DNA from 3 places in the Psychromonas sp. psych-6C06 genome. Region 1 is predicted to be linked to each of the others. Evidence: predicted binding sites of a transcription regulator. Region 1 holds the regulator's gene; each other region holds the start of a gene.
What was found. The regulator sigma-54, encoded in region 1, starts transcription at its own class of promoters, with help from an activator protein. The targets are predictions, from matches to a motif close to GTTGGCACGNNNNTNGNNT.
Positions count from the first base shown of each region.

Region 1 (7,558 bases):
TAAATTGTGAGGTTCATTTGATAATATAAACATTAGTTTATGGGATATATACAAAGATTCAAACCTTAAAGCGCTTAATTTATCTATTTTGTAGCAATATTGTAGTAAACAGATAATCATTACTCGCCTTGGAGGAACCATTTTGCTATTTTATTTATGATAGACATAATTTAAATTAAAAACCCTTAAATTGAGAATCCAATGGTCACAACTCCTTACGGCTTAATTAGTAATGAAAACTATCATCGCGCAGCACAGATAAAATTACTTATTTGCGATGTAGATGGTGTCTTTTCAGATGGTCGGATCTACCTTGGTAATGCAGGCGAAGAGCTTAAAGCATTTCACACCAAAGACGGATTTGGTATGAAAGCGATCATGAATATGGGCATCGAGATTGCTATTATAACCGGCCGACAATCAAAAATAGTCGAACAGCGTATGCACTCCCTAGGAGTAACACATATATTGCAAGGCATTGAAAATAAAATCGATGCCTATCAGTTATTAATTAAAAAATTAGGCCTTTCTAGCGAGCAAGTGGCTTATATCGGCGATGATGTAGTTGACCTCCCGGTCATGCAACATTGTGGGTTAGGTATTGCTGTTATGGATGCCCACCCTATAGTATTACAAGGTGCCGATCTGACTACCTACACTCGTGGAGGATTTGGCGCAGTACGTGAGATATGTGATCTATTTTTACAATGCCATGACAAACTAGATACAACACAGGGTAAAAGCCAATAAATGAGTATACGACAAGCGCTCCCCTACGCTCTTTTGTTGGTTGTTTTTTTAATCTGGTTATATCTAAAGCCACAACAACAATTAGAAGTACTACCAGAGCATCATCCAAGTTATATTGCGTACAACATTAGTAGCGATCATTTTGATGAAACCGGTATGATCACTCATCAAGTGCATGCTTCTAAAGCAACCAGTTATAGCGACAAAGAGATAACCATTTTTGAAAATCCTAAAGTGTTAATGTATGTACAAAATGAGCAAGAAAATAGTATCACAACCTGGCAAGTAACTAGTGAAGATGGACAATTAAGTGGTAATAATCATCTAATTCTTTCTGGTGATGTTTGGGTAAAAAATTTAAGTTTAGATCAATTAGTACAGACAATGAGTACTGAAAAACTAACTATATTATTAACAGAAAAAGAGATCAGTACAGACCTATTTGTTCATTGGCAAGGGCCACAAATGGATCAACAAGGCATTGGCATGTGGGCATCACTTGTTAGTGAAGAATTAATCGTTAAAAAACAGATAAAAGCGGTATACCTAAATGAAAATTAATAAAATTAGCTTAATCGTTGGCATGATATTCTGCTCGCTTTCAGTACAATCTTTAGAGTCTGATTACGATCAACCAATTAATGTAAGCTCAGTTAGCCAACATGCAAAAATGAAAAGTAATACAGTAACCTTCCTAAAAGAAGTGTTGCTAACCCAGGGAACCATTAAAATTACAGCAAATGAACTGGTTGTCATTCGTGGCGAGAAAGCCAATCAAGAAATTATGATTGCCAAAGGTGATGTAGCGACTTTTTACCAAACCCAAGAAGATGGTAAGCCCTTTGATGCAGAAGCGAATACTATTCATTACGATGTAGCGAAAGCCAAGATAACCTTAACGGGTAACGCACAAGTAAAACAGCTAGATAGTCAAATTAATGGTTCTAAAATAATCTACTTTTTAGAAACAGAAGAGTTGATTGTAGAAAGCGACAAAAATAGCAAAGAGCGTGTAAAGACGGTATTTTTACCAGCACAATTTGAAAATAAAGATGACAATACACAACAGGCTGAAGATAAATAATGGCTGAGTTAATCGCAAAAGGTTTAGTAAAAAGCTATAAAGGCCGTACCGTAGTAAATGGTGTAGGCTTAACCGTCAAGACGGGAGAAATAGTTGGGTTACTCGGCCCAAATGGGGCAGGCAAAACCACTTCATTTTATATGGTCGTTGGCTTAGTGAAGCAGGATGAAGGCACCATTATTGTCGATGGTGAAGATATATCACATCACCCAATGCATATACGAGCACAAAAAGGGATAGGCTATTTACCTCAAGAAGCCTCTATTTTTAGACGTTTAACAGTCACTGAAAATATCATGGGTATCTTAGAAACACGTAAAGAACTTACCAAAGATCAACGCCTCGAAAAACTGAATACGCTATTAGAAGAGTTTCATATTACCCATATTCGTAATAATAAAGGCATGAGCCTTTCGGGTGGCGAGCGTCGACGTGTAGAGATTGCCAGAGCACTAGCAACCGAACCTAAATTTATTCTACTAGATGAGCCCTTTGCAGGTGTTGATCCAATTTCAGTCATTGATATCAAAAATATTATCGGTCAACTTCGCGATCGAGGCTTAGGCGTCCTAATTACTGACCATAACGTGCGTGAAACGCTTGATGTCTGTCAACACTCATACATTGTTAGCCATGGTGAAATTATCGCAATTGGGACACAAGACGAAATATTGGCAAATGATCATGTAAAACAAGTGTATCTAGGTGAAGAATTTAAACTATAGTTATTGTAAATATAGTTATTAAGACATAGCTACTAGTTATTTATATCAGGAAATACAAGCTTTGATGAAACAAGGGTTACAATTGAAAATGGGTCAGCAACTTGCGATGACCCCACAATTACAACAAGCGATCAAATTATTACAACTATCCACCCTTGATTTACAACAAGAGATTCAAAATGCGCTTGATGAAAACCCATTACTAGAGCAAGAAGATAACAGCTCACTTCAAGATGTCGTCAAAGAGCAAGACAGTAGTCAACTTGATACAGCCGAAGCACTTACCCAACAAGAATTTTCACAAGAGCAACCTGATGAAAGCAACTGGGAAGAAGCTTATACACCGCCTCCAACAACTTCAATTTCCTCAGGTTCATCCTCTTTTGAAGGCGAAGATAGCGTCTATCAGGGAGAGTCATCTATTTCTCTTCAAGATCATTTAATATGGCAGATGCAACTAACTCCCTTTTCTCAAACCGATCTCTTAGTCGCAACCGCTATTATCGACTCCATTGATGAGTTTGGCTACTTAACCAGTAGCTGCGAATCGATACTGGAAGCGTTGAGTAATGAAGTTGAAGATCTTGAGTTAGATGAGATCGAAGCAGTTTTAAAACGAATACAGCATTTTGATCCCATTGGTGTTGCGGCTAAGTCAGCACAAGACTGCTTACAAATACAGCTACGGCATCTCAGTGATGATACCCCTTGGCGTGCAGAAGCATTAATGATTCTCGAAGAACATATGGACCTATTAGGTAACCGAGATTACCGTACTTTAGCGCGCAAGACCAAACTGAAAGAGAATGAACTCGCAGAAATTATGCGCCTAATTCAAACCTTAGAGCCACGTCCTGGAAATCAATTCGAAGATACGCAAGCACAATACGTTGTACCTGATGTCTATGTGAAAAAAATAGGTGGACAATGGCGCGTATCGCTAAATCAGGACTGTGATCCGAACCTTTCTATCAATCAACAATATGCAGACTTATGCAAAGGTAATATTAGTAAAACAGATTCGCAATTTATTAAGGGTAACCTTCAAGAAGCGAAGTGGTTTATTAAAAGCCTCGAAAGTCGTAATGAAACATTGTTAAAAGTATCAAACTGTATCGTGCAACAACAGCAAGCATTTTTTGAATATGGTGACGAAGCAATGAAACCAATGGTGCTCAATGATGTTGCCTTTGAAGTTGAAATGCATGAATCTACTATTTCTCGAGTTACCACCCAAAAGTTTATGCATACACCCCGCGGTATTTATGAATTAAAATTTTTCTTTTCTAGCCATGTTGCTACCGAGAGTGGTGGCGAATGTTCATCGACTGCTATCCGTGCGTTAATTAAAAAGTTAGTAAATGCAGAGCTCACTACTAAGCCACTCAGCGATAACAAAATCACTCAGTTACTTGAAGAGCAGGGGATAAAAGTAGCAAGACGCACTATTGCTAAATATAGGGAGTCCTTAGGTATCCCACCCTCTAATCAACGCAAGCAGTTACTATAAGTTTAGATAACTAACCTAAGTTCTGGATAAGCAAAGCGATACAATACAGCTATTTCCGCGAATTTCGGCGTTAAAACATCTACCAATACCCCATTATTGCGACGATAATTTGCCTGAACTACGCAAAAATGAAGGCACTGTATTATAAAAGTAGCAGCATCGTGGTTTTAAACACCATAAAGCTTTCATTAACCAGAATTGAGGTTAAGTAAGCTAAATCGCTTAATATTGATTAATATTAAAAAATGGGCGTTCTTGTATAGCCATTCTTATTTAACCTGATAAAATCGCGCCAATTGTGCCACTAGAAAATAATATTATGAAAATATCTGACCTATTAGATAAAGACTCTGTGTTTAGCCAAACTAGCTGCAGCAGTAAGAAATGCGCATTAGAAAAAATCAGCATTATTGCAGCTGAAAAATTAGATATCGACTCGCAGCAATTATTCAATTCGCTTATTGCACGAGAAAAAATTGGCTCTACTGGAGTTGGGCTAGGAATTGCTATTCCACACGTTAAAATTGACAGTAGCTATCCAGCTACTGCTATTTTTATGCAATGCCATTCAGGGATCGATTATGATTCTTACGATGGTAATAAAGTCGATATATTATTTGCTATTTTTGTTCCTGAAGATAAATGCCAAGAATACTTACAGGCGCTCTCAGAAATAAGTCAAAAATTGCTCGACAAACCCTATTTGCGACAACTAAGAAGCGCACAAACTAACGAGCAGTTATATAACCTATTGCAAATTGAATAACTGCGAGGGAAAAAAATGAAATTAATCATCATCAGTGGACGTTCCGGCTCAGGAAAAACAATCGCGCTACATGTGCTTGAAGATCTAGGCTATAACTGTATCGATGGTGTGCCCTTCCAATTATTAGATCAACTCCTCGATACCGTTGATGTAGAAAATAATAAAATAGCCATCACTCTAGATGTTCGTAATCTACCAGGTGACTCTGATGCAATTGACTCCTTGCTAGCAACATTAAAATGCAAAGTAAAAATAGATATCATCTATATAGATGCGATTAGCACAGAACTCATTCGACGTTATAGTGAAACTCGCAGATTACACCCTCTGTCAAAACAAAAACTGTCTTTATCACAGGCATTAGAGCAAGAAAATACATTATTAGCCCCTATCAGGAAATCAGCAGCACTTGAAATAGATACCACCACACTATCTATTCATAATCTCAATGAACGCATCAAACTTTTTTTACAAGGCACGAGCAAAAGTAAGTTACTGATCATATTTCAATCCTTCGGCTTTAAGTATGCATCGCCTGAAGATGCAGATTATATTTTTGATGTTCGTTTTTTACCTAACCCGCACTGGGAACCCTCATTACAAAAATTTAACGGTACAGAGCAACCTATTATTGACTATCTAGACTCTTTTCCAATAGTTAAGCAAACGGTTAATCAAATTGAGAATTTATTTCAATCTTGGATGCCACATTTAGAGGATAATAACCGCAATTATGTGACTATTGCTATCGGCTGTACAGGAGGTAAACACCGCTCAGTTTATGTAACGGAAAAGATTGCGGCTCGTTTCGGTAACAAATATCAGGTACAAGTTGAGCATAAACGACTTGCAGGAAAAGAAGGCTTATAAAAAAGTGGATATCATCAAACAAACTATTACAATACAAAACAAACTCGGTTTACATACACGAGCTACCATCAAACTAGTTGAATTGGTTAATAATTTTGATGCTAAGATCACGATTAGCCACCACGGTAAACAAGCTGATGCTGATAGTGTACTAGGGTTAATGGTATTAGAAACCTGTTTTGGACAAGAGATAGAAATAACGGCAACGGGTAATCAAGCACAACAGGCAATGTCTGCCGTTACTAGGCTAATAGAAGATAAGTTTTTAGAAGAAGAATAATAATAATAATTTAAAGGAAAACAGATGCTGGAAAAAAACGAATTAAAAGATACCCAGCAATACCTCCGCGAAGTCAATAAAGCAATCGAAAGTGGCATGTTTGTTCTTGCTCGCAGTATTATCGAAAAGATGCCTGCCTGTGATGTCGCATTACTACTTGAATCCTCACCACCAGCAAATCGTAAGGTATTATGGAACCTTACAGACCATGATCAACAAGGTGAAATCCTCGAAGAATTAAACGAAGATGCTAAAGACGGTATTATCAGCCTAATGGATGCGGCCAATTTAGTTGCTGTTACTGAAGGGATGGACACTGATGATCTGGCTTACATTCTTCGTGGCATCCCAAATAGCCTTTACCGAGCTGTTTTAGAGCAGATGGATGCACAAGATAGGCATCGAGTTGAAACAGCACTCGCTTACCCTGAAGATACAGCTGGCTCAATTATGAATACAGACACCATAACACTCCGACCTGATGTATCTATTGATGTTGTACTTCGATACTTACGCCTTAAAGATGAGTTGCCAGAAGCGACAGATACTTTATATGTTGTTAATTCTGATGACCATTTAATTGGTGATGTTCCATTATCTTTATTATTAACGGTTGACCCTGCACTTTCTGTTGCTGAAGTGATGAACACTCAAACAGGTAGTTTATTGGCTGAAATGCCCGAGCTTGAAATAGCAAAGCTCTTTGAACGACATGATTGGATATCTGCACCAGTCGTAGATCATAACAATCAACTACTAGGGCGTATTACCATTGATGATGTCGTTGACATTATTAGGGAAAATGCAGAGCACTCAATGATGGGTATGGCAGGTATGGATGATGACGAAGATACCTTCGCCCCTATCTTGCCCAGTGCCAAACGCCGAACGGTTTGGCTTTCTATTAATTTAATCGCAGCCTTTATTGCAGCGTCTGTTTCTAATATGTTCGAAGCAACACTGGAACAGATGGCAACACTCGCCGTATTAATGACAATAGTCCCTAGCATGGGTGGGATAGCAGGCAATCAGACACTGGCATTAGTAATACGTGGTATTGCAGTCGGCCATATCGGTAACAGTAATACACGCTGGCTAATTGGAAAAGAGGCCGCAATTGGTGTTTTAAATGGTATGGTTTGGGCTGTATTGGTAGCCACAGCAGTCGTACTTTGGAAAGGTGATATTGCAGTTGGGTTTATTATTGCTGGAGCAATGTTTATTAACCTTTCAGTCGCAGGTATTGCTGGGGTAACTATTCCACTGATCATGCATAAATATAAAATTGATCCTGCTTTAGCTGGCGGAATGGCATTAACAACGGTAACCGATGTGATTGGCCTCTTCTCATTTTTAGGAATGGCAACATTGGTACTACAACACTAGAGTTTGAGTAAAGTAAAGCGTATGTAGCATAGTCACTCTATGCTGAATGAGTCTAACGCAGGGTAAGGTGAGTTATTTTAAAAGAAACTCCCCCTAAAAATAAGAAACCGATTAAAAGCGAGTTAAAACTTGCTTTTAATCGAATGTTTAAGCAATAAACTCAAGCCATGATTGTAATAGATTTTCA
Region 1 covers NZ_PIZM01000012.1:20,652-28,209, reverse strand. Annotated here, with positions in the region: gene CW745_RS14730 (ATP-binding cassette domain-containing protein) at 1-1, opposite strand, end outside; gene kdsC (3-deoxy-manno-octulosonate-8-phosphatase KdsC) at 202-750, shown strand; gene lptC (LPS export ABC transporter periplasmic protein LptC) at 751-1,311, shown strand; gene lptA (lipopolysaccharide transport periplasmic protein LptA) at 1,301-1,834, shown strand; gene lptB (LPS export ABC transporter ATP-binding protein) at 1,834-2,559, shown strand; gene CW745_RS14705 (RNA polymerase factor sigma-54) at 2,624-4,069, shown strand; gene CW745_RS14700 (PTS sugar transporter subunit IIA) at 4,389-4,835, shown strand; gene rapZ (RNase adapter RapZ) at 4,851-5,705, shown strand; gene CW745_RS14690 (HPr family phosphocarrier protein) at 5,710-5,985, shown strand; gene mgtE (magnesium transporter) at 6,010-7,371, shown strand; gene CW745_RS14680 (YacL family protein) at 7,519-7,558, opposite strand, start outside.

Region 2 (7,558 bases), on a different contig from region 1:
CATGGGGGCCTAATTATTTGAAGTTTGGTTTTGATTGGCAGAGCGATTTTTCTAATATCTCTATGTTTTCAATCGACGTAGCTTACTTGTTAACTGATATTACTGATAATGGAGGACAATGGAAAAATGAACTTTCAATTGGCTGGGAAAGTGAAATTGCTACTGAGTTCTATCAACCGTTAAACCAACAGCAAACCTTTTTTTCTCGTAATCGATTACAATTCAAGCAAGAAAAGTTCGCAGAAAATAATTTTAATGAAGAGTTTTTAAGGCCTGAATTGCGTAATAGGTTTGCAGAGTTGCGATTAGGATTAGGTGCTTATTTCAGTGATTATGGTGTTGCTGAGCTCGGGTTTGTTGCTGAAGCTGGTACGATGCATTTTGAACATGATGATTACGATGACCTGAACTATGATTCTCTAGGTGCTTATTTAACATTAGGTTATGACACGTTAAACAGTATTAATTTTCCGACGAAGGGAAATAAAGTAACCCTAGACTTGTACTTCCGTAAAGATGATTACTTTCATAATCAATACCCATATCCAGAAAATTTATCGTTGCAAGTTGAGCTTGATTGGCGTGGTGCTCTCGGGATTGGGCATCATACCTTTGTCGGTATCGCTTCTCTTGCAAGTGTTTTGACTGATAATGAGTTTTCTATTCATTTTTCTGAATTAGGTGGTTTTTTAAACCTCTCTGGCTATCAAAAAGATGCGCTACTTGGCGCCCATAAAGTATTCGGTGCGATTGTTTATCAGTATGACTTAGGCAGAGAAATTCCGGGAGATACCGGCTTACCGCTTTATCTTGGAAGTAGCTTGGAAATGGGTAATGTGTGGCAATTAGAAGAGTCGGTGAGTTTAGATGAAGTGGTTACCTCTGCTAGTCTTTATTTAGGGACAGATACTAGCTTTGGCCCTGCAGTTATTGGCGTCGGTTATGCCACTAGTTTTGGTTATTACGATGAAGATGAAATAAGCGTGTTTTTTTCATTGGGTAAAAATTGGTAAGTATTTATCACTACAAGGTAGGAAGAAAGAGACAAGGCGCTAAAGAAGTAATGTTTGCTTGAATGCTTGAAGCTGACAAGGAAGGCAGGAAAGTATAGCTGTTCCTGCCTGATCGACTTTTTATTTCACTTCCTTACCAGAAGCTTGCAAGTCGGCATGGTATGAAGAGCGTACCAGTGGCCCACATGCCGCATGCTCAAAGCCTAATGCTCTTGCTTTTAGTCCTAATTCATCAAACTCTGCGGGTGGTACGTAACGCTCTACTGCTAAATGGTTAAGGCTAGGTTGTAAATATTGACCTAGTGTTAACATTGTTACGCCATGAGCATGTAAATCTACTAAAACTTGCTCAATTTGTTCATTAGTTTCACCAAGCCCCATCATTAGACCGGATTTAGTCGGTACTTCTGGGTGTTGCTCTTTGAATTTTTTAAGCAGTTGTAAAGACCATTTGTAGTCAGCACCTGGACGCACTTGCTTGTATAAGTGAGGAGCCGTTTCAAGGTTATGGTTAAATACATCTGGTACATCTTTTTCAAAGCATGCTAGCGCTCTATCCATACGTCCTCTGAAATCTGGCACTAATATTTCAATTTTTATATTCGGACTTAATAGTCTAATTTCACGAATACAATCAGCAAAATGTTGTGCTCCACCATCGCGCAGATCATCCCTGTCAACCGAGGTGATGACCACATACTTAAGCTTCATATCTTTAATGGTTTCAGCTAGCTTCTTTGGCTCTTCGGTATCAACCGCTAGTGGTTTACCATGTCCAACATCGCAAAATGGGCAACGGCGTGTACAGATTTCGCCTAAAATCATAAATGTCGCGGTACCATGGTTAAAGCATTCATTTAAATTTGGACAGGATGCTTCTTCACAAACTGAGTGTAGTTTGTTTTTTCGTAATGCTTGTTTAATTTCAGTCACACGGGTGTTGTCAGACTTTAATTTTATTTTCATCCATGCTGGCTTTTTTAATACAGTGCTTTTATCGGATGGAATAACTTTAATCGGGATGTGAGAAAGTTTATCGGCATCGCGTAGTTTTTTACCTGCAGTGAGCTGGCTCGGTTTATTACTCATGAAAAACACTCTCTATTTGTGAATATTGTAATTGTTGATTCATTTTTTCTATTAACAATGGGGCAAGCTCGCTGACGCCTAAGGTGATCCCTTCCTGTTTGCATTGTGTCATTTCAAGACCTGCATAGCCACAGGGGTTAATTTGTAAAAAGGGAGAAAGATCCATATCAACGTTTAATGCTAACCCATGGAACGAGCAACCTCGACGTATTTTCAACCCCAAAGAAGCAATTTTTTTTCCATTAACATAGACACCTGGCGCATCAGGTTTTGCAATAGCTTGCACTTGGTGATCATTAAGTAGGGTAATAATACTTTGTTCAATCATCGTTACTAAGCTTCGCACATTAAAGGCTTTACGGCGGATATCAATTAATAGATAAACAATTAATTGTCCGGGGCCATGATAGGTGATTTGTCCACCTCTATCACTTTTGACTACGGGGATATCGCTTTGCTGCAATAGGTGTTCGGCTTTACCTGCGCTTCCTTGGGTAAATACAGCAGGATGCTCAACGACCCATATTTCATCGCGACTAAGCTCGTCACGAAGGTTGGTAAAGTCACTCATCGCTTGCCACGTTTCAAGGTAGGGCTGGCTTCCTAAATAACGTAGTGTGAGTTGTTTGGATAATTCAGTCATTGATCGTCTTATAGAATATAACGAACTGATTCAAGTTTATTAAGCTCTGTATAAATCGTCTCAATATGCGCTTTTGATTTGACGGTAACCGGCACACTAAGTGAGTGATAGGTTCCTTTTGAGCTTGGTTTTACGGTAGGTGCGTAATCACCTGGCGCGTGTTTTTGAATAACACCTATCACCTCTGCCATTAACTCAGGGCCAGCAACTCCCATCACTTTAAATGCAAAAACACAGGGGAACTCTAATAGTTCATCAAAATGAGTATTCAGTGCCATTTAGCAACTCCAACAACAAAAAAATAAAAATGAGGCGAAAGCCTCATTTTGCAATTATGACTATATGGGGATTAATTTAGCCAAACCAACCGATAAACAGTAATTTTATGTAATCCATTAAACGACTAAATAAGCCTCCCTCTTCAACTGTTTCTAGCGCAATGAGATCGTAACTTGCAATGCTTTCATCTGCAAAAGAGTAATTCACTTGACCAACAACATCACCCTTTTGAATTGGCGCACGTAGCTCTTCGTTAATAACAAAATCCGCTTGTAAGTTTTTAGCTTGACCACGCGGTAAAGTAATTGGGGTATCAACAGCGACACCTAAACGAATCATCTCTTGAGAGCCCATCCAAATTCGCTCAGTGGCTAGCTGCTCACCTGCTTTATAGGGTGTCATTGTTTCAAAGAAACGGAAGCCCCAGTTAAGTAATTTTTTACTCTCAACTTTACGTGCAGAATCAGATTTAGTGCCCATTACAACACTGATCAAGCGCATACCATCTTTTGTCGCTGAAGATACTAAGCTAAAGCCGGCAGCACTTGTGTGACCGGTTTTAATGCCATCTACATTTAGGCTTTTATCCCATAATAAGCCATTACGGTTATATTGAACGATACCGTTAAATTTGAACGATTTTTCACTGTAAATGCGATACTCTTCAGGCACGTCTGCAATTAATGCTTTCGCTAAAATTGCCATATCTGTTGGTGTTGTATAATGTTCTTCAGAGTGTAAACCGTGGCTATTAACAAAATGGGTATTGTTCATACCTAATTGTACTGCCCATGAATTCATTAAGTCTGCAAAGGCGCTTTCACTGCCTGCGATATGCTCTGCCATCGCAACACAGGCATCATTTCCCGATTGAATGATAATGCCACGATTTAGATCCGCTACAGTCACCTCTTTACCCACTTCAATAAACATTTTCGAAGAATCAGGGAAGTTTTTGGACCACGCCTTCTCAGAAATTTTTACTTTATCTTCAAGGTTTAGGTTTCCCTGTTTGATCTCTTGACCAATGATATAGCTGGTCATCATCTTCGTGAGACTCGCCGGTGCAAGCATTTTCTCACTGTTATTTTCTGAAAGTACTTTGCCAGAATCAAAGTCAACAAGTAGGTAACCTTTGGCTGCGATTGATGGTGCATTAGGGATAACGCGTGGCGTTGCGAAAACGTTAAAGCTGAGTGCGAAAGTGATAAGCAATAGGCCTATTTTTTTCATCTATATTACCTTTGTATTAATGAAATAAAAAAACAGTACGCACTATAACGTGCTAGGCGCGCGATGGAAATTAAATTCTTTAGTCACTTCTTAGTAATAAAAGTTCATTAAGCTCTATTTGTGTGCACCTTATTGCTATTAATTGCACCAATATGGTGCTGTTTTTGTTTTTCAAAACAAAGGAATAGTTTAACTAGTTGTTTTAATTGATCTTATTTTTTTGGCACGCTACTTGTTATATATCTACTACAAGGCTTACATAACAACCCAATATATAAAAGAAGGACGTTTTAATGAAAATGTTAACCGCAATAATTAAACCATTCAAATTAGATGAAGTGCGTGAAGCAATCATGGATGCAGGCATCGCTGGTGTCACTGCTTCTGAAGTGAAAGGCTTTGGTCGTCAAAAGGGTCACACTGAACTTTATCGTGGTGCAGAGTATCAAGTTGACTTTTTACCAAAAGTAAAACTTGAGATTGCAGTAAAAGAAGAAGACGTTGATCGTTTGGTAGAAGCGATCACGCAAGCTGCAAACACGGGCAAAGTAGGTGACGGTAAAATTTTCATTCAGCCACTTGAGCAAGTAGTACGTATCCGTACTGGTGAACTAGACGAAGAAGCGCTTTAGTCCTCTTCAGTAAGAAATTTTAAAAAAGGAATATATTATGGAAAACACAGTAACAGAATTAAGGTTCGCCCTAGATACCTTCTACTTTTTAATGTCAGGTGTCCTCGTTATGTGGATGGCTGCAGGTTTTGCGATGCTAGAAGCTGGACTTGTTCGCTCTAAAAATACCACTGAAATTTTAACGAAAAATATCGTCCTATATGCTATCGCTTGTACGATGTTTTTATGGGTTGGTTATAACATTATGTATGTTGATAATGTTGCTGGTGGCTGGCTACCGAGCTTTGGTGCATTAATCGGCACACAGGCAGCAGGAGCTGATCATGCATTAGAATCAGATTTCTTCTTCCAAGTGGTATTTGTTGCGACGGCAATGTCAATTGTATCGGGTGCGGTTGCTGAACGTATGAAGTTATGGTCTTTCCTAATCTTCACTGTGTTCCTAACTGCATTTATCTATCCAATGCAAGGTTACTGGTCATGGGGCGGTGGTTTCTTAAGTGAAGCTGGTTTCTCTGATTTTGCTGGCTCAGGTATTGTTCATATGGCAGGTGCAGCTGCGGCACTGGCTGCTGTTATGTTACTTGGGGCACGTAAAGGTAAATATGGTAAAGATGGAAGCGTGCATCCTATTCCAGGTTCAAACATGCCACTTGCAACATTAGGTACATTTATTTTGTGGATGGGATGGTTTGGCTTTAACGGTGGATCTCAACTTCTTATCTCTGACGCAGAAAATGCAAGTGCGGTTGCTCTTATCTTTGTAAATACAAATGCCTCAGCTGCAACAGGTGCAATTGCAGCACTACTTGTGAGCAAACTTAAATGGGGTAAAGCTGATTTAACTATGATTTTAAATGGAGCATTAGCTGGTTTAGTTGCGATTACTGCTGATCCTCTTTCTCCTTCACCGCTATTTGCTGCTGGTATTGGTGCAGTTGCAGGTGTAATTGTTGTTTATAGTATTATCACTTTCGATAAATTAAAGCTTGATGATCCAGTAGGTGCATTATCGGTACACGGTGTATGTGGTTTATTTGGTTTGATAGTTGTTCCTCTTTCAAATGAAGGCGCTACGATTGGTGCGCAGCTATATGGTGCAGCAGTTATCTTTGGCTTTGTGTTTGCAACATCTTGGATTGTTTGGAGCATAATCAAAGTAACAATGGGTATTCGTGTTACTGCTGAAGAAGAAGAAACAGGAATGGATTTACATGACTGTGGTATCGAAGCTTATCCAGAATTTAAAGATTAATATCGATTAATCTTAAAGAACCCCGTACTTAAAAGGCTCTATCAAATTATTTGATAGAGCCTTTTTTCTTTTCTATCACTCAGCTTTTATTCTTTTAAAGGCAATCGTTGCTATTATCACTTTATTGGTTGCTATAATATGTGAAAAGAAATCATGATCTGTATTTTCAATAATGTAAAGGTGAAAGGGAATGTTATGTCGTTAAAATTATTAAGTTTATCAAGTGTTGTTTTTCTTGCCGCTTGTTCATCCACTCCGGTTGAAACAACATCCGTTGGCGATATTCCAAGCTGGATCTTAAACCCACAGGTTGAAGATGGTATCGCAGTCTCGGAGTGTGTTTTATTCTCGGGTAATATGTCCATCGATAAACAGCAAGCGCTAGCTAATGCGCGCACTTCACTTGCACAGCGTATCGAAACCCGTGTGAGTGCAATGGATAAAAGCTACCGAGATAAAGTGGAAGTAGCATCAGGCGTTGAGTCGGGCTCTACATTCTCTAGTGTTTCTAAGCAGGTGACGCAGCAAACACTTGTCGGTACTAATCCAATTAAAACAGATATTGCCAAAATCGCAGGCAAAGATAATCTCTGTGTATTAGTCGCAATAGGGCAACAGGGGACAAAAGATATTTTTGACGCTTTAGTTGACCAAGCTGAGCGTCCAATGAATGCTGATCAAAAAGATGTATTGTATGCGGAGTTTAAAGCGCAACGTGCTGAAGAGCAGCTAGATAAAGAGCTAGAAAAATTACAATAAACGGCTTGTATTAAAACGCTATCTTTAGCTCTAGATTGGAAAAAATAAAAAAGCGCCACTTAGTTGGCGCTTTTTTTGGCATAAAAAATGCTTATTACAATATATGTGTCAAAAAAGAGATAAATATTATGAATCTTAATACATCAGCTTTATTTAATGATCTACCCTTACAGGGCTTACAAAGTAAAGGCTTAAGTGAAGTAACAGGCCAATCAGTCAGCTCTAGTGCACCAGACTTCTCGCAAATGCTTAAACAAGCGATTGATAACGTCAATGGTTTACAGAAAGAAACTGGTGAGCTTCGTAATCGTTTTGAGATGGGCGATGAGCAGGTGAGCCTTGGCGAAGTGATGATTGCGGCTAATAAATCGAGCCTTGCTTTTGAAGCAACAGTACAAGTACGTAACAAAATGGTTGAAGCGTACAAAGAAGTGATGAGTATGCCTGTTTAGGTTATACGTAATGATGAATTAGGGAAGAAATAGTGGCTGAATCAAATAATCCAGATATGTTACTTGAAGATAATGGCATTGCTGGTGGCGAGGAGTCGAGCGCTGAGCCAGAAAAAGGTGCAATTGCCTCATTCTTTTCAAATGTTGATGTATTGCGTCAAATTAGCATGATCATTGGTTTATTGATTGTGCTTGCGATAGTG
Region 2 covers NZ_PIZM01000002.1:596,245-603,802, reverse strand. Annotated here, with positions in the region: gene CW745_RS05900 (patatin-like phospholipase family protein) at 1-1,013, shown strand, start outside; gene lipA (lipoyl synthase) at 1,134-2,102, opposite strand; gene lipB (lipoyl(octanoyl) transferase LipB) at 2,095-2,745, opposite strand; gene ybeD (DUF493 family protein YbeD) at 2,754-3,023, opposite strand; gene CW745_RS05880 (D-alanyl-D-alanine carboxypeptidase family protein) at 3,100-4,257, opposite strand; gene CW745_RS05875 (P-II family nitrogen regulator) at 4,551-4,889, shown strand; gene CW745_RS05870 (ammonium transporter) at 4,927-6,144, shown strand; gene CW745_RS05865 (LPP20 family lipoprotein) at 6,340-6,903, shown strand; gene fliE (flagellar hook-basal body complex protein FliE) at 7,032-7,355, shown strand; gene fliF (flagellar basal-body MS-ring/collar protein FliF) at 7,388-7,558, shown strand, end outside.
Region 2: CW745_RS05875 (P-II family nitrogen regulator) is a predicted target of sigma-54. The motif match lies at 4,477-4,495, and genes of this name have one in related genera.

Region 3 (7,558 bases), on a different contig from region 1:
CTTATGTTCTCCAGAGGTAAAATGGCGGCGTTTAACCCCCACTTTTTCCATTAAATCCACAAAACCAAAACTAGATGCGGTGACGCCAATTGACCCCACTAAGCTGGCTTTGTCAGCATAAATAAAATCAGCACCAGCAGCCATATAATAACCACCAGAAGCGCCCAACTCTGCAATCACGGCATATAATTTTTTCTCCGGGTATATACCACGCAGGCGTTTCATCTCATCATAAACATAGCCAGCTTGTACTGGGCTACCGCCGGGGCTATTAATCACTAACATCACGGCTTTACTATGCTCGTTTTTAAAAGCATCTCTTAAACCAGTAACGATACGATTAGCATTAGCTTCTTGATCGGCAGCGATCACACCATTAACACGGACCAAAGCGGTATGGGATTTCTCTGCACTTATATCCCCCTTGGGAGCAGCATTAAGAATTAATATCAACGCCACAAAGAGATAAGTAAAAGTCAGTAATTTGAATAAGATCCCCCAGCGCCGTGTTTTTCTTTGCTCAGCAAAAGTTTCTTTAATTATTCCTTTAACCCATTGTTCTTCTACTTTATTAGTGTCGCTCATTGCTTTATCCTGCCCTATCGTTAGTATCAATAAACTAGCAACATAATTATAACAAAACAAGAGGAAAGCAACGTGCACAAACTTTTATTTTTCATTACCTTATGGCTCACTAGCAGTGCACTTTATGCAACCAGTAATGCTGAGACTCAAGCTTCGCAAGCAGACAAAAATCAAATTCACGATAAGCCATTAGTAGAGCGTTATGTGTTAGATGAACTTAAATCGTTACGCCATGACTTCCAAGACTTAGAGCGACGCATCACTGTCGATATTACTGATCGAGAACTCGATGTTGCCGATAAGTCGTTAGGTTATGCATCTAATACAGTGACTTATTTTTTCTATATCATTGCGGGTGTCGCTTCAATGATTGCAATGATCGGATGGCAATCTCTGCGAGAAATCAGAGAAAATACTAAAAAAATGGCTAATCAGCAGATAAAAAATATCTCTGAACAGTATGAAAAACAGTTTGAAACATTAGAAAAAGACCTACGTCGTAAGACACGTCGTATCGCTGATAATCATATTGAAATTGAAAAAATTAATGAGATTCATAATCTTTGGTTACGGGCACAAAAAGCACAAACACCGACACAACGCATTGAAGCTTATGATGAAATTCTAAAAATTCGCGCTGGCGATTTAGAAGCACTTACCTCTAAAGCCGATGCTGTTATGGAGATGCGTGAATTCCACTGGGCATTAAGTATTTGTAATCGAGTACTAGAAGTAGACGATAATAATCAAAATGCACTTTATCAACGTGCCTGCGCTTATGCGTGTTTAGGTGTTGAAGAACAAGCTATTTACGATTTAACACGTGCGATTGCTGGTCGAGCAACACTGAAAGAGTTAGCTGCCGAAGAAGCTGACTTTGAAAACTTAAAGGGTAACGAGAAGTTTGAGCAGTTAATGCATGGCGATCATACTTAAAAGTGCACCTGTTACGTCATTGGTTGATTACAACAAATGACGTAACAATTGTTATTGCTTGGCAATCCACACTTTTAAATCACGAATATCCTGTTCATAGTGACCTTTTATCAGCTCAACCCAGTCGTCAATATTATCCCACCACGCCGGTAGATCGGGCGACTGTACTTTTTGAGCTAATTGCTGGATACGCTTTAACCCCACAGAGCCGGCTGCACCTTTCATTTTATGCGCCTCGCTGACAATACGCTCTTTATCTTTGGCTACCATATTAGACTCTAATACCTGCATATAATCGGGCATCATTTTTGCGAATAATGCAATGTTATCAAGCATCACAGAGCGTGGAATAAACGCTAATAGTTCAGTAAGCATCGGGGTATCAAAAACAGCTTCTTTAGCATCCTCCTGAATCGTCTTCTCAGCTAATGGTGGCCTATCACTCTGTGGAGAGTCATCCGTGAAAAAATGCTTTAGCATCTGTTTGAAGGAGCTTACGGTGAGGGGTTTACCCAACGCATCATCCATTCCTTTATCAATAAATGACTGTTTATCAGTAAAAACATTCGCAGTTAAAGCGACGATAGGAGGTAATTGGTTATGCTTTTCACGTAGTAAAGTGGTGACCTGATAGCCATCCATATCTGGCAGCTGTATATCCATCAAAATAAGTTGATAATTATTTTCTTCTACTTTTTGTAACGCCTGCTCTCCATTTTCAGCCACATCCACTTGGTGGCCTAATTTGTTGAGTAGTGCTTTAGCAACAACCACATTAAGGGCGATATCTTCTACCAATAAGATACACAGTTCTGGCACCTTTGCTTCGCTTTCTTGCGCAAGAGAAAACTTATCAGGACATACCACCGGTAAACAAAGTTTAAAGGTGCTGCCTTTTCCAAGCTCACTACTCACTGTGATATGACCTCCCATTGCGTCCACTATTTTTTTAGAAACAGCCAGACCAATCCCGGTACCGGTTGCATGTCGATTACCCTTTACTTGGTAGTACATAGCAAATATTTTTTCTAATTGGTCCTCTGGAATACCAATACCAGAGTCTTCAATCTCAAAACACAGACGAGCCTTATTAGCATTTTCAAATTCGCAAAAACAACGAATACTGACTTTACCCTGCTCAGTAAACTTCACCGCATTGGTAACAAAATTCCATAATACTTGGCGCAGACGCGTATCATCTGCATCGATATAATCGGGTAAAATACTACCCTGCTCAAAGTCTAAAGCTAAACCTTTTTGCTCGGTTTGAATAAATGCAAGGCTCTCTAAATCACTAATAAAATCAAGCATATTAATATGATTAGACACTAAGTTTAAACGTCTTCGATCGAGCTTGTCTAGGTCGACAATATCATTAAAAATATTACCTAGTGTTATGGCGCTCATATGAATAGTTTTTAAGTATTTTCTCTGCTCTGCGCTTAGCTGATCATCTAATAACATTCGACTTAAGCCGACAATACCATTTAGTGGCGTGCGTAGCTCGTGGCTGATGGTAGAGATGAATGTGGTTTTATCACGACTGGCTTTTTCCAGTGATTCTTGATGTTTTTTCCGCTCTGTAATGTCGCGTCCAAATCCGATCACCCCAACGCAAATGTGCTGTGCGTTATACAGTGGTAACGCACGTACTTCGAAAAAGGCTTGACGACCGTTAGGGTAATTTAGCCAATGTTCATGAATTTGTTCTTGCTCTGTTTCTTGTGCTTTTTGATCCCGTTGTACAACTTCAATTGCATACTCTTCAGGATAAATGTCAAAGGGCGTTAAACCGATTAGTTCCCCTTCACTTCGGCCAGTTACTAGTTCCATCGCTTTATTGCAGCTAACAAATGCTCCCTTTAAATCTCGATGAAAAAAAAGATCAGAAGATGTGTTTAAAAATGATCGTAATAAAATGGTGTGTTCTTCTAATAATTGTTGTGTTTTTTGCCGTTCAACAATTTCGGACTCAAGTGCGCGGGTCTGTTTTTGATCTTGCGATAACATAACTTGAAGTCTAGCTACGGTGCCATCTAAGCGTTGCCTGGCTTCTTCGAGATCTCCCACGACCACCGTTAAAAAGTAAACCGCCCATGGCGTAATTAATAGTCCCAAAATAAAAGAACGCGATATATCACTGATATCAAGTGGATCATTGAAATAATATGCAAGTAACATCTGTAACACCGAGTCAGCACTAATGATCGCAAAAGCCAGTAACAAGCTGAAACGAAATGCCCCCAAACGTTTCAGTAATGCTACGTAATAATGTACCCAGGTCTTTAAATTAAAAATACTCACGAATGCCCCACGGATAATGGAAAAGTAATATTGTAAGCAATATCACCTTGAAATGGTTGCGGTTATTACACATTTCAGCAATTAATTATCTATTAAACGCAGAATAAAGCAGAGCGTCGGTCAATAAATAGACAATTTAATCAATCACTGATAATCCTTTTCATTTGGAGGTTTTTAATTGTCACGAACACGTTTATAATGCTCCGCTTAAATTTATTAACTTTTAATATCCTGTGAAGGGAGTTTTTTCTGATGGCAATGCCAGATATCGCAAATAGCGCACAAGCTCAAACCGAAGGTACACTTGATCGCGTTGGAATGAGCAACATTGAACTACCACTCATGGTACAAACGGATAACTGCGCTCCACAACAGGTTAGCGCGAGTGCTGAACTGTTCGTGAACCTTGGTGATGCGCAAGCTAAAGGCATCCATATGTCACGTTTGTATCTTCAGCTTGATCAATTATCAACAGAATCTGAGCTGACGTTAGATACTTTAACAACCTTGCTAGAAGGGTTTATCGAAAGCCATCATGAATTAAGTCAGGAAGCTTTTGTAAAATTTTCCTTTGATTATCACTTACGTCGTAAATCATTAATCAGTGAAAAACGTGGCTGGAAAGCTTACCCTGTAGTGATAATTGGTAAACTAACCAATGGTACTTTTAATTTTGAAATGCAAGTTAATGTCCCTTATTCATCAACATGCCCTTGCTCAGCAGCATTAGCAAGACAACTGATTCAAGGTGCTTTTTCAAAGCAGTATGCAGAACAAGAAAACCTTAATAAAGAAGAGGTGTTAGCTTGGTTAGGCTCGACGCAAGGCATTGTTGCAACACCTCATAGTCAACGCAGTGTTGTACAAGTAAAAGTTAAGCTAGATGCAGAAAATGATAGCTTTCCTGTCATTGAATTAATTGACTTGGTTGAAAATACACTAAAAACACCAGTTCAAGCTGCGGTAAAACGAGAAGATGAGCAAGAGTTTGCGCGCTTAAATGGGCAAAACCTTATGTTTTGTGAAGATGCGGCAAGACAGCTTCAATATGCTCTTCACCCTCAAACTAAGTTTTCTGATTTTTGGTTACGAGTTAATCATTATGAAAGCTTACACGCACATGATGCTGTTTCAATTACGACTAAAGGTATTGCTGGCGGGTATCAAGCATAATCAACAGAAAGTCGAACATTGTTAACCTACTAAGGCCAGTCAGTTAAATGATTGGCCTTTTTTATATATCATTTAGTCTGCTTATTCTTAACCTTTCAGTAATACCAAACAAAATAAATAGCTGATCTATTTTACTGGTTAAAAAAACTTACCTCTCAGCTGAAACTTTCTCAAATAAAACAACCACTTATATCAAGTTTCGCCTTGAGTTAAGCCACTTTTCCTGCGCATAATATTTTGCTAAGGGCGTATTGAGGAAAAATAATAGAGAACAAGTCGCGCGATTCAGTAATAGCTAGCGATTGAATGCAACGTAGTTATCCATTCCTTTAACCAAAAAGATAGATCAGATACTTATGCGGATTGGTCTAACACCTTTATTATACAAAAAGTACTCAGAGTAAGTTGAGCGTAAAACAAGCTCCCTGAATATATGATAAAAAAATAAACACACAAAAGGCAATTACTTGTCAGCTTTTTTTACATGTATTATTTTTAACATATTATAAAACCATATATTTCAACAACTTGCATTTTGGAACACCATTTGCATGTTTATTGTTTCAACAGAAATCAAATGGAGTGCAAATGAAAAATATTGGATTACTAATTTGTTGTGGATTACTTACCGCTAATGTAAATGCCACAATTATGACCGGCGAAGTAGCACAAGATGCTTATGTAACTTATGAAAATTATGATTTAGCTTGGGCTTCACCATGTAGTGATGGTTTACTCGAAAGATCATGCGCAGCAATTGATTTATCAGAACAATCTAATTATGGTTGGAGTGTTATGACCTCTGATTTATTTGCATCTTTGGGGATCAACGCATCAACATTTAAAGTAGATTATTCTTCTGCTAATACAGAGTCATATAATGGCAACAACTATGCCAAAGCGACGGGATGGTTTTCAAACTCCTACACCCATATTGATGTGACAAACGGTTTAGCTGGATTATGGTCTTTCGTTGATGTGGCAGATGCTGACAGTTACTATGAAACCATCGTATACCGAAGCGCAAAAAGCATTGATGTACCGGCCCCCGCTTCTGTCGCATTGTTCGCCCTAGGCATGGCAGGTTTAGCTTTTTCTCGAAGAAAATTTAAACGCTAATCACGCTAAAAGGCTCAAGGTCAATTGACCTTTTATGCAAAAATTTGCGAGCTATTGCGGTAATCACTCCGTCAATTGCTCGCAATACAAAACTAAAAACACCTTTTACTTTTATGTGGTTATTACTGCTTAATTATAATTTTCGTAAATGGCCCCACTATTTAACATCAACGTCTTTTGGTTAATGTGCGATAAAGAATTAACCGAATTAATTTATTGGAATTGGTATTATTACTCAATCACCGTCCTTGTTCTCTATGATTGTTTCTCTGCAAGCCCTGATCACCATATTATGGTAATGCTAACAATTAATTATGAACGCTTATTTGGTCTCGTCCTGACATCTTCGCATCATACAATGCGCCATCAGCTTCTGCTAATAACATCTTCATTGTATTAAGATCACTTGGGAAGATACTGGATAACCCCATACTCATGGTAATATAACGACTAACATCTGAATACAAATGCTCAACTTTGGTCTGATTAACTGCTTCACGAAGCTTTTCAACAGCACGTAATACTTTGGTCGCATTACCTCCCTTAATGATAACAACAAACTCTTCGCCGCCATAACGAGCAGCAAAGCATCCCATTTCATTAGCGGCTTGTTGTAAAGCAGTCGCAACAATTTTTAATGCTTCATCACCTTTTTGATGGCCATAATTATCATTGTAGGGTTTAAAGAAATCTATATCGCACATCACGATGGAAAGCATCTCTTGCTCACTATATGCTTCTGACCATAATTGACTAAAGCGTTCATCAAAGGAGCGACGATTAGCAATATTGGTAAGCTGGTCATTTAACATTTTTTGCTCGAAATCAGAAGCATCAGAACTTAATTTTTCTTCTGTTAACTTACGCGAAGTAATATCCCGAGCCATAATGACAATTCCCTCAGAGCGACTTTCATCGTCTTTAAAGGGAGCTTTGTGGACTTCGTACCAGGTTTTCTTATCACCGCTAAAGAGAAGCTCCTCAAAGATAATTGGCTCACCTGATTTAAGTACTTCTTGATTTTGACGATCAGCCCAATCAGCACGATCAGAAGAGAGTAATTCACTTTGCAATTTACCGATAATATCGTCAGGTTTGGCATCCATCAATTTTGCGAAGGAGTTATTTGCCCCAATAATACGCCCTTCATGGTCTAATAAACCAATCGGATCATAACTAGCTGCAAACACAGTACTGAGTAAAACACTTTGTTTTGATAGTGCTTTCTCTGTCTCTTTACGCTGTAAATTTTCATCTTTTAACTGTTTGGTTAAATTATGTAACGCGGTGATATCACTATCGATACTCAAAATAGCAAAAATGGTACCTTTATCATTATAAAGTGGCACTTTAGTGATATTCACTAGGCTCAAATCAGCAGCTTTCTTCTGTTGGATCCACTCTTGGGTGTTATAGGTTTCTCCATTCCAAACCGTTGCTT
Region 3 covers NZ_PIZM01000004.1:33,339-40,896, forward strand. Annotated here, with positions in the region: gene CW745_RS07205 (S49 family peptidase) at 1-585, opposite strand, end outside; gene CW745_RS07210 (hypothetical protein) at 658-1,521, shown strand; gene arcB (aerobic respiration two-component sensor histidine kinase ArcB) at 1,573-3,825, opposite strand; gene folE2 (GTP cyclohydrolase FolE2) at 4,078-4,998, shown strand; gene CW745_RS07225 (PEP-CTERM sorting domain-containing protein) at 5,587-6,117, shown strand; gene CW745_RS07230 (diguanylate cyclase) at 6,426-7,558, opposite strand, start outside.
Region 3: CW745_RS07225 (PEP-CTERM sorting domain-containing protein) is a predicted target of sigma-54. The motif match lies at 5,533-5,551, and genes of this name have one in related genera.